Sinorhizobium fredii USDA 257: one gene and its partner. The protein of the gene in region 2 binds, or shares a complex with, the protein of the main gene of each other region. Links are inferred from orthologs where the notes say so. Each region holds a gene or a part of one and is shown on either strand. Other genes may lie near its edges.

The links. Proteins that work in one complex are often made in the same cells at the same time.
Region 1: the proteins of accD (region 2) and accB are in contact, whole or in part, in a solved structure (PDB 8UXZ), measured with the Escherichia coli proteins. The link is inferred for Sinorhizobium fredii USDA 257 from one-to-one orthologs.

The regions. Positions count from the first base shown.
Region 1 is NC_018000.1:3,530,034-3,535,302, reverse strand. What follows is about bases 2,485-5,269. They hold accB (acetyl-CoA carboxylase biotin carboxyl carrier protein), read left to right. Parts: upstream 2,485-3,529; coding sequence 3,530-4,009; downstream 4,010-5,269. Other genes in these bases: accC (acetyl-CoA carboxylase biotin carboxylase subunit), read left to right, coding at 4,022-5,269; aroQ (type II 3-dehydroquinate dehydratase), read left to right, coding at 3,060-3,506; USDA257_RS16330 (DsbA family protein), read left to right, coding at 2,485-2,914. Outside these bases: USDA257_RS16340 (Rne/Rng family ribonuclease), read left to right, coding at 1-674; USDA257_RS16335 (pyridoxal phosphate-dependent aminotransferase), read right to left, coding at 761-1,918; more of USDA257_RS16330, read left to right, coding at 2,147-2,484. UniProt on the Escherichia coli protein: This protein is a component of the acetyl coenzyme A carboxylase complex; first, biotin carboxylase catalyzes the carboxylation of the carrier protein and then the transcarboxylase transfers the carboxyl group to form malonyl-CoA.
Region 2 is NC_018000.1:6,135,567-6,138,537, forward strand. It holds accD (acetyl-CoA carboxylase, carboxyltransferase subunit beta), read left to right. Parts: upstream 1-1,014; coding sequence 1,015-1,929; downstream 1,930-2,971. Other genes in the region: trpB (tryptophan synthase subunit beta), read left to right, coding at 1-119; trpA (tryptophan synthase subunit alpha), read left to right, coding at 125-964; USDA257_RS28750 (bifunctional folylpolyglutamate synthase/dihydrofolate synthase), read left to right, coding at 2,070-2,971.

The DNA of each region.
Region 1 (5,269 bases), 2.6 Mb from region 2 along the record:
AGCGCCGCCGCCGCCGCCGCGGCAAGGGCGCAGGCCAAACGCCGGAATCGGCCGCCGCCGAAGCCGGAGACATGGACGATGGCGCAGTCGACGAAGCCGACGATGCCGAGGACGAAGGCGAAGCCCAGGATGCTCTAACGGCAGACGGCGACCAGAAGCGCAAGCGCCGCCGTCGCGGCAAGCGGGGCGGCCGCCGCAACCGGCCGGAGCTGTCGGAAGCCGAGGGCGAATCCGCTCTTGCGGCGGAATCCGGTGAAGAACCGGCTGATGCCGAGGAAGCGGCGGAGGCGGAGGATGCGGATGTTGCTGCCGCCGCGGCCATCGAACAGGTCGTGGATGCCGCGCCTGTCGTCGCAGAGCCCCCGGCAGAGGAAGCAAAGCCGGCAAAGCCGAAGCGCAGCCGCAAGAAGGCCGTCGTGGCCGAGGCACCGGCGGAAAATGCCGACACAGCCGCCGAACAGGCTATCGAAGCGCAGCCGAACGAACCCGTCCCTGCTGCGGTGGAAGAAGCGGCCGCGGACCTGGAAGGCGCCAAGCCCGCACGCGCGAACCGCGATCTGACGACGATTGCCTCAGAGCCCGTCGTGACCTCGAACGTCGCCAAGGGCGAAGCCGAAGAAGAGCCGGCCAAGCCGAAAAAGGGCGGCTGGTGGCAGCGCCGCGGCTTTTTCTAAAGGAACCATGAGCTTACCAACAAGAAAGCCCGGATCGCTCCGGGCTTTTTTATTGCGACTATCGGCCGAGCAGCGCAGGAGGCCGGCTATTTCAACCAGCCTGCAATGCGGTCCATCGCTTCGGCCATGTCGGCGGCCGAACCCGCGTAGGAAAAGCGCATGGTGCGGTGCCCCTCGAGCGGATCGAAATCGAAGCCTGGTGTGGCGGCGACGTTGATCTCGGCCAGCATGCGACGGGCAAATGCCATGCTGTCATTGGTGAACCGGCGGGCGTCCACATAGGCATAGAAGGCGCCATCCATGGGCGATGCGATCGAAAAACCGATTTCGGGAAGGCGCTTCAGCAGGAGATCGCGGTTTGCGGCATAGGATCGCTTGTAACCGTCCAGTTCCTCGTGCGCTCCGAGCGCCGCCTCGGCGGCAATCTGCGAAAGCTCCGGGGGCGAGATGTAGAGGCTCTGGGCGATTCTCTCGAAGACCCGGATCTGGGCTTCCGGCAGCACCATCCAGCCGATGCGCCAGCCGGTCATGCAATAATATTTCGAGAAAGAGTTGATGACGACCGCGTCATCGGCGATCTCCAGCGCCGAGGTCTCTTCGCCGGCGAAGGTCAGCCCGTGATAGATCTCGTCGGAGATGAAGGCGATCGATTGTGTTCGGCAATAGTCGGCGAGCGCCTTCAGGCGCGCCTTGCCCGTGACCGTGCCGGTCGGGTTTGCCGGACTGGCGAGGAGCACCCCCTTCAGCGGCTTGCCGGCCAGCGCCGCGGCCCGCTCCAGGCTTTCCGGCGTGAGCGTGAAGCCGGTTTCGGCATTCGCTTCGATCTCGACCACACTCAGGCCGAGTGCGGCCATGATGTTGCGATAGGCGGGATAGCCGGGACGGGCGATGGCGACGCAGTCGCCCGGATCGAAGAGAGCCAGGAAGGCCAGATTGAAGCCCGCCGAGGAGCCAGTGGTAATCGCGATCCGTTGCGGATCAAGCGTGACCCCGTGACGGCTCTGATAGTGGGCGGCGATCGCCCGCTTCAGGGAGAGCGTGCCGAGGGCGTCCGTATAGCCGAGACGACCGTGCTCCAACGCCCGCCGCGCCGCCTCGAGCACCGCCTTCGGCGCGGGATGGGCGGGCTGGCCGACTGCCATAGATATGACAGGATAGCCGGCATCGCGGCGACGCGTCGCTTCCGCCAGTACATCCATGGCATGAAACGGTTCGACCGCGCTGCGTTTCGAAATCTGTGCCAATGGCTGATCCTCATAAGTTGGCTGGCATCCCGCCCCTTTGCCCGATCGTTTCACCCTTCACAAGTATGGGAGCGCCGCAATTCGGCCGATTTTGCCGTTTCGTTTCGCGCCCGCGCACCCTATGCTCGCATCGACGGCAGGCTCGCTATTGTCGTTGCCTTCGAAGATGCGTTGACGCGGCAATGCGAAATGGGCGACAGACAGGTACGAGAAGACAACGAGGGAATGATGACGCTCAAGAAGAAGATGATCGCCGCCGGAGCGCTGATTGCGCTCGCAGGCGGCATCGCCCTGCCCCAGTCCGCGGCGGCGCTCGACGCAAAGCAAAAGGAAGAGATCGGCGCCTACATCAAGGAGTATCTGCTCGCCAATCCGGAGATCATGCTGGAAGTACAGGAAGCGCTGTCTGCCAAACAGCGCGCCAAGCAGCAGGAAGCGTCGCAAGCCGCGATCGCCAACAACAAGGAGGCGATCTTCAATTCCGCCTACGACACGACGCTCGGCAATCCCAAGGGCGACATCACCATCGTCGAGTTCTTCGACTACAATTGCGGCTATTGCAAGCGGGCACTCTCCGACATGGATGAGATCCTCGCCAAGGACAAGAACGTGCGCTTCGTGCTGAAGGAGCTCCCCATCCTCGGGCCCGATTCGCTCGCCGCTCACAAGGTCAGCGCCGCGTTCCGCGTGCTCGCACCGGAGAAATACGGTGATTTCCACCGTGCGCTGCTTGGCGCCGAAGAGCGGGCCACGGAGGAAACGGCGATCGCCGTTGCTGCCAAGCTGGGGGTGACCGAAGAGCAACTGCGCGCCAAAATGGAAGACGACCCGAATGACGCCTCGATGCGCGAAGCCTATATGCTCGCCAATGATCTCGGCATCACCGGCACGCCATCCTATGTGATCGGCAACGAGGCGGTTTACGGCGCCGTCGGCGCCGCCGAGCTCACCGGCAAGGTCGCCAATCTGCGTGAATGCGGCAAAACGGCCTGCTGACCGAGCAGCGACGCGGAACGCGTCACAGCCGGTTCCCTCAATTCAGCCTATGACTTGTGGACAAATCCCCTGGGTACCCGGGGGGCTTTCCCTCACGGAACCATCGGTCTATAGGTAACCTCCCATCACCAGACCGGAATCCCTTATGTCCTCGACGATTTTTGTGCTGAATGGCCCAAACCTGAATGCCCTCGGCAAGCGCGAACCGGGCATCTACGGCGGCCAGACCTTGGCCGATATCGAGGCGATGTGCAAAGCGGAGGGGAAGCTCATTGGCTTCGACGTCGATTTCCGCCAATCGAACATCGAAGGCGTGCTGGTCGACTGGCTGCACGAGGCGGGCGAAAAGGCCGCCGGCGTGGCGATCAATCCGGCCGCCTATGGGCACACGTCGATTGCCATGCACGATGCCATTCGCGCGATCGCGGTTCCGGTCGTGGAACTGCATCTTTCCAACATCCATGCGCGCGAGGAATTCCGCCACAAGTCGATGATTGCGCCGGCCGTCAAGGGCGTGATCTGCGGCTTCGGTGCGCAGAGTTACATTCTGGCGCTGCATGCGCTAAAGAACCTGACAAACACGTCGAAATAAGAAGTACACGAGGCTCATATCCCATGGCTGACAAGAAACCGGGTATCGATCAGGCGCTGATCCGCGATCTCGCCAATATCCTCAAGGATACCGACCTGACCGAGATCGAAGTGGAACAGGACGATCTGCGCATCCGCGTTTCGCGGAACGGCACGCCTGTTGCGATGCCCATGCACGCAATGCCCACCTACCAGATGCATCCGGCAATGTCCGCGGCACCTGCGCCGGTCGCCGCACCCGCCGCGACTCTCGAAGGTGGCCACAATACGAAGAACGCGGTGACGGCGCCGATGGTCGGCACGGCTTATCTCTCCCCGGCCCCGGGCGCCCGCCCGTTCATCGAGGTCGGCGCGACGGTCAAGGAAGGCCAGACGATTCTGATCATCGAGGCCATGAAGACGATGAACCAGATCCCGGCTCCCCGCTCCGGCAAGGTGACGGAAATTCTCGTGCAAGACGCCGCTCCGGTCGAATATGGCGAACCTCTGATCGTGATCGAATAAGGCACGATGGCGATGATCTCGAAAATCCTCATTGCCAATCGCGGCGAAATCGCTCTGCGCGTGCTGCGCGCCTGCAAGGAACTCGGCATCGCGACCGTGGCCGTGCATTCGACCGCAGACAGCGACGCCATGCATGTCCGGTTGGCCGACGAGAGCGTCTGCATCGGTCCGCCGCCATCCCGCGAAAGCTATCTGAACATCCATCAGATCGTCGCTGCCTGTGAGATCACCGGCGCTGATGCGGTGCATCCGGGTTACGGCTTCCTTTCGGAAAACGCCAAGTTCGCGGATATCCTCGAGGCGCACGGCATCACCTTCATCGGCCCGACGGCCGAGCACATCCGTCTGATGGGCGACAAGATCACCGCCAAGAAGACCGCGGAGGAGCTCGGCATTCCGGTCGTTCCCGGCTCCGACGGCGAAGTGAAGCCCGAGAACGCTCTTAAGATTGCCCGCGAGATCGGCTTCCCAGTCCTGATCAAAGCGACGGCCGGCGGCGGCGGACGCGGCATGAAGGTCGCCAGAACGGAAGAGGATCTCGAGCATGCCGTCGCGACGGCACGCTCGGAGGCGGCGGCCGCCTTCGGCAACGACGCGGTCTATATGGAGAAATTTCTCGGAAAGCCGCGTCATATCGAAATCCAGATCGTCGGCGACGGCGAAGGCAATGCCATCCATCTCGGCGAACGCGACTGCTCGCTGCAGCGCCGCCACCAGAAGGTCTGGGAGGAAGCGAATTCCCCGGCTCTCAACGTCGAGCAGCGCATGAAGATCGGTCAGGTCTGCGCCGACGCGATGAAGAAGATGAAGTATCGCGGCGCCGGCACGATCGAGTTCCTCTACGAGGAGGGCGAGTTCTATTTCATCGAAATGAACACGCGCCTGCAGGTCGAGCATCCGATCACCGAAGCTATCACCGGCATCGACCTGGTGCACGAGCAGATCCGCGTAGCATCGGGCGGTGGCCTATCGGTCAAGCAGGAAGACGTCGTCTTCTCCGGTCATGCCATCGAATGCCGCATCAATGCCGAGGATCCGCGCACTTTCGTGCCCTCCCCGGGCACGATCACGCATTTCCACGCGCCCGGCGGCCTCGGCGTGCGCGTCGATAGCGGCGCCTATCAGGGCTATCGGATTCCCCCCTATTATGACAGCCTGATTGGCAAGCTGATTGTCCACGGGCGGACGCGCGTCGAATGCATGATGCGGCTGCGCCGTGTGCTCGACGAATTTGTCATCGATGGCATCAAGACGACGTTG
Region 2 (2,971 bases):
CCGAGGTTATCAAGCGGGCGCCGACAATGGGCAAGGACGAGATCATCCTGATGAATCTCTCCGGTCGCGGCGACAAGGACATCTTCACCGTCGGCAAAATTCTGGGAATGGGGCAGTAACGAGTATGACCGCACGCATCGAGCAGAGGTTCGCCGACGTCGCGGCGGAAGGCCGCCCGGTCCTCGTCACCTATTTCATGGGCGGCGATCCCGACTTCGCAACGTCCCTGGCGATCATGCAGGCACTGCCGAAGGCGGGCGCCGACGTGATCGAACTGGGCGTGCCGTTTTCCGATCCGATGGCCGACGGTCCGGCGATCCAGCTTGCCGGCCAGCGCGCCCTGAAAGCCGGGCAGACGCTCGCCAGGACGCTCGAACTCGCCCGCCGCTTCCGGGCCGAAGATCAGCGCACCCCGGTCGTGCTGATGGGCTATTACAATCCGATCTATATCTACGGCGTCGAACGGTTCTTGAACGATGCGGTCGAGGCGGGTGTCGACGGACTGATCGTCGTCGATCTGCCTCCGGAAATGGACGACGAACTGTGCATCCCGGCCCTGAAGAAGGGCATCAGCTTCATCCGTCTGGCGACGCCGACGACGGATGACCGCCGTCTGCCCAAGGTTCTCGAAAACACCTCCGGTTTCGTCTATTACGTCTCGATGACCGGCATCACCGGTTCCGCCTTGCCCGATCCGTCGCTGATTGCCGGTGCGGTGGCACGGATCAAGTCACACACGAAGCTGCCCGTCTGTGTCGGCTTCGGCGTCAAGACCGCCGACCATGCGCGGGTGATCGGCGCCTCGGCCGATGGTGTCGTGGTTGGCACGGCGATCGTCAACCAGATCGCCTCGAGCCTGACCGAAGAAGGTCACGTCACCGAGGCGACGGTGCCCGGCGTCGAGGCGCTTGTGCGGGGGCTTTCGGCCGGGGTGCGGGCCGCACGCCTTGCGGCAGCCGAATAATCGCCCATATTGGCGCGCAGAAGCCGAAGGACAGCTTCAGGAGTCTATAAGTGAACTGGATCACAAACTACGTTCGGCCGAAGATCAATTCGATGCTCGGCCGCAGGGAAGTTCCGGAGAACCTCTGGATCAAGTGCCCTGAAACCGGCGAGATGGTGTTCCATCGCGATCTCGAAGAGAACAAGTGGGTCATCCCGCAGTCCGGCCATCATATGAAGATGCCGGCAAAGGCCCGCCTGAAGGATCTCTTCGATGGCGGAATCTACGAAACGCTGCCGCAGCCGAAGGTGGCGCAGGATCCGCTGAAGTTCCGCGATTCGAAGAAATATCTCGACCGCCTGCGCGACAGCCGCGCCAAGACCGAGCTCGAGGATACGATCGTCGCGGGCCTTGGCCTCGTTCAGGGCGTCAAGCTGGTCGCCGTCGTGCATGAGTTCAACTTCATCGGCGGCTCGCTCGGCCTGGCGGCCGGCGAAGCAATTATCAAGGCCTTCGAGAGAGCGATTGCCGAGAAGTGCCCGCTGGTGATGTTCCCGGCTTCGGGCGGAGCCCGCATGCAGGAAGGCATCCTTTCGCTGATGCAGCTTCCCCGCACCACCGTCGCGGTGAATTTGCTGAAGGAAGCGGGGCTCCCCTATATCGTCGTGCTGACCAATCCCACTACCGGCGGGGTGACCGCATCCTATGCGATGCTGGGCGACATCCACCTGGCCGAACCCGGTGCGGAGATCGGCTTTGCCGGCAAGCGGGTAATCGAGCAGACCCTGCGCGAAAAGCTCCCCGACGGCTTCCAGACCTCCGAGTACCTCCTGGAGCACGGCATGGTCGACATGGTCGTCAAGCGCCACGACATCCCGGCGACGTTGGCACGCGTACTGAAGATCCTGATGAAGAAGCCGGCGGAGGCCGCAAGGCGGGAGAGCGGCTCCCAGGTTTCGGCCTTGCCGCTCGCAGCCCGGGCGTAGCCGCCGCAACCCAACGAGCCCTGTATTGAACGTTGCGCGTCCCATCCGGACGCGCATACGTCGTTGTAAGTGTCTTGATTTGCTGCAATTCCGTTCTAAGGAATCATCGAGCAGCGGATCATCTTTTGCGAGGCAGGAACATGACGGCGGCACAGGTCAGCGAGGCGGCGCAGGAGATCGACAAGCTTCTTGCCCTGCATCCCAAGGGGTTCGACCTGTCGCTCGACAGGATCACGCGGCTGCTCGCCGCGCTTGGAAACCCGCAGGACCGCCTGCCGCCGATCATCCATGTCGCCGGCACGAACGGAAAAGGCTCCGTCACCGCATTTTCCCGGGCAATCCTGGAGGCGGCGGGTCTCAGCGTTCATGTGCACACATCGCCGCATCTGGTGAACTGGCACGAGCGTTATCGGCTCGGCGTCGCGAGCGGCAAGGGTGCGCTCGTCAGCGATCCGGTTCTCGCCGATGCGGTACGCCGCGTTGCGAAAGCCAATGCCGGCGAGAAGATCACCGTCTTCGAAATCCTGACGGCGGTCACCTTCGTGCTGTTCGCAGAGCACCCGGCCGATGTTGCGATTATCGAGGTCGGTCTCGGCGGCCGCTTCGATGCGACGAATGTTATCGCCCGGCCGGCGGTTTCCGTCATCATGCCGATCTCGCTCGATCACCAGGCCTATCTCGGCGATCGCGTAGAACTGATCGCCGCCGAAAAGGCCGGAATCATGAAGCGCGGCTGCCCGGTGGTGATCGGCCATCAAGAGGAAGATGGTGTGCGCGACGTGCTCGTCGATACGGCCGAGCGGCTCGGCTGCCCGATGTCCGTCTATGGCCAGGATTTCATGGCGCATGAGGAATTCGGCAGGTTGATTTTCCAGGACGAGAACGGCCTTGCGGACCTGCCGCTGCCGCGCCTGCCGGGCCGGCACCAATATGCCAATGCCGCGGCGGCGATCCGCGCCGTCCGGGCGGCCGGGTTCGACGTTCCGGAAGCGGCGATCGAGAAGGGCCTGGCCGGCGTCGAATGGCCGGGGCGCCTGCAGCG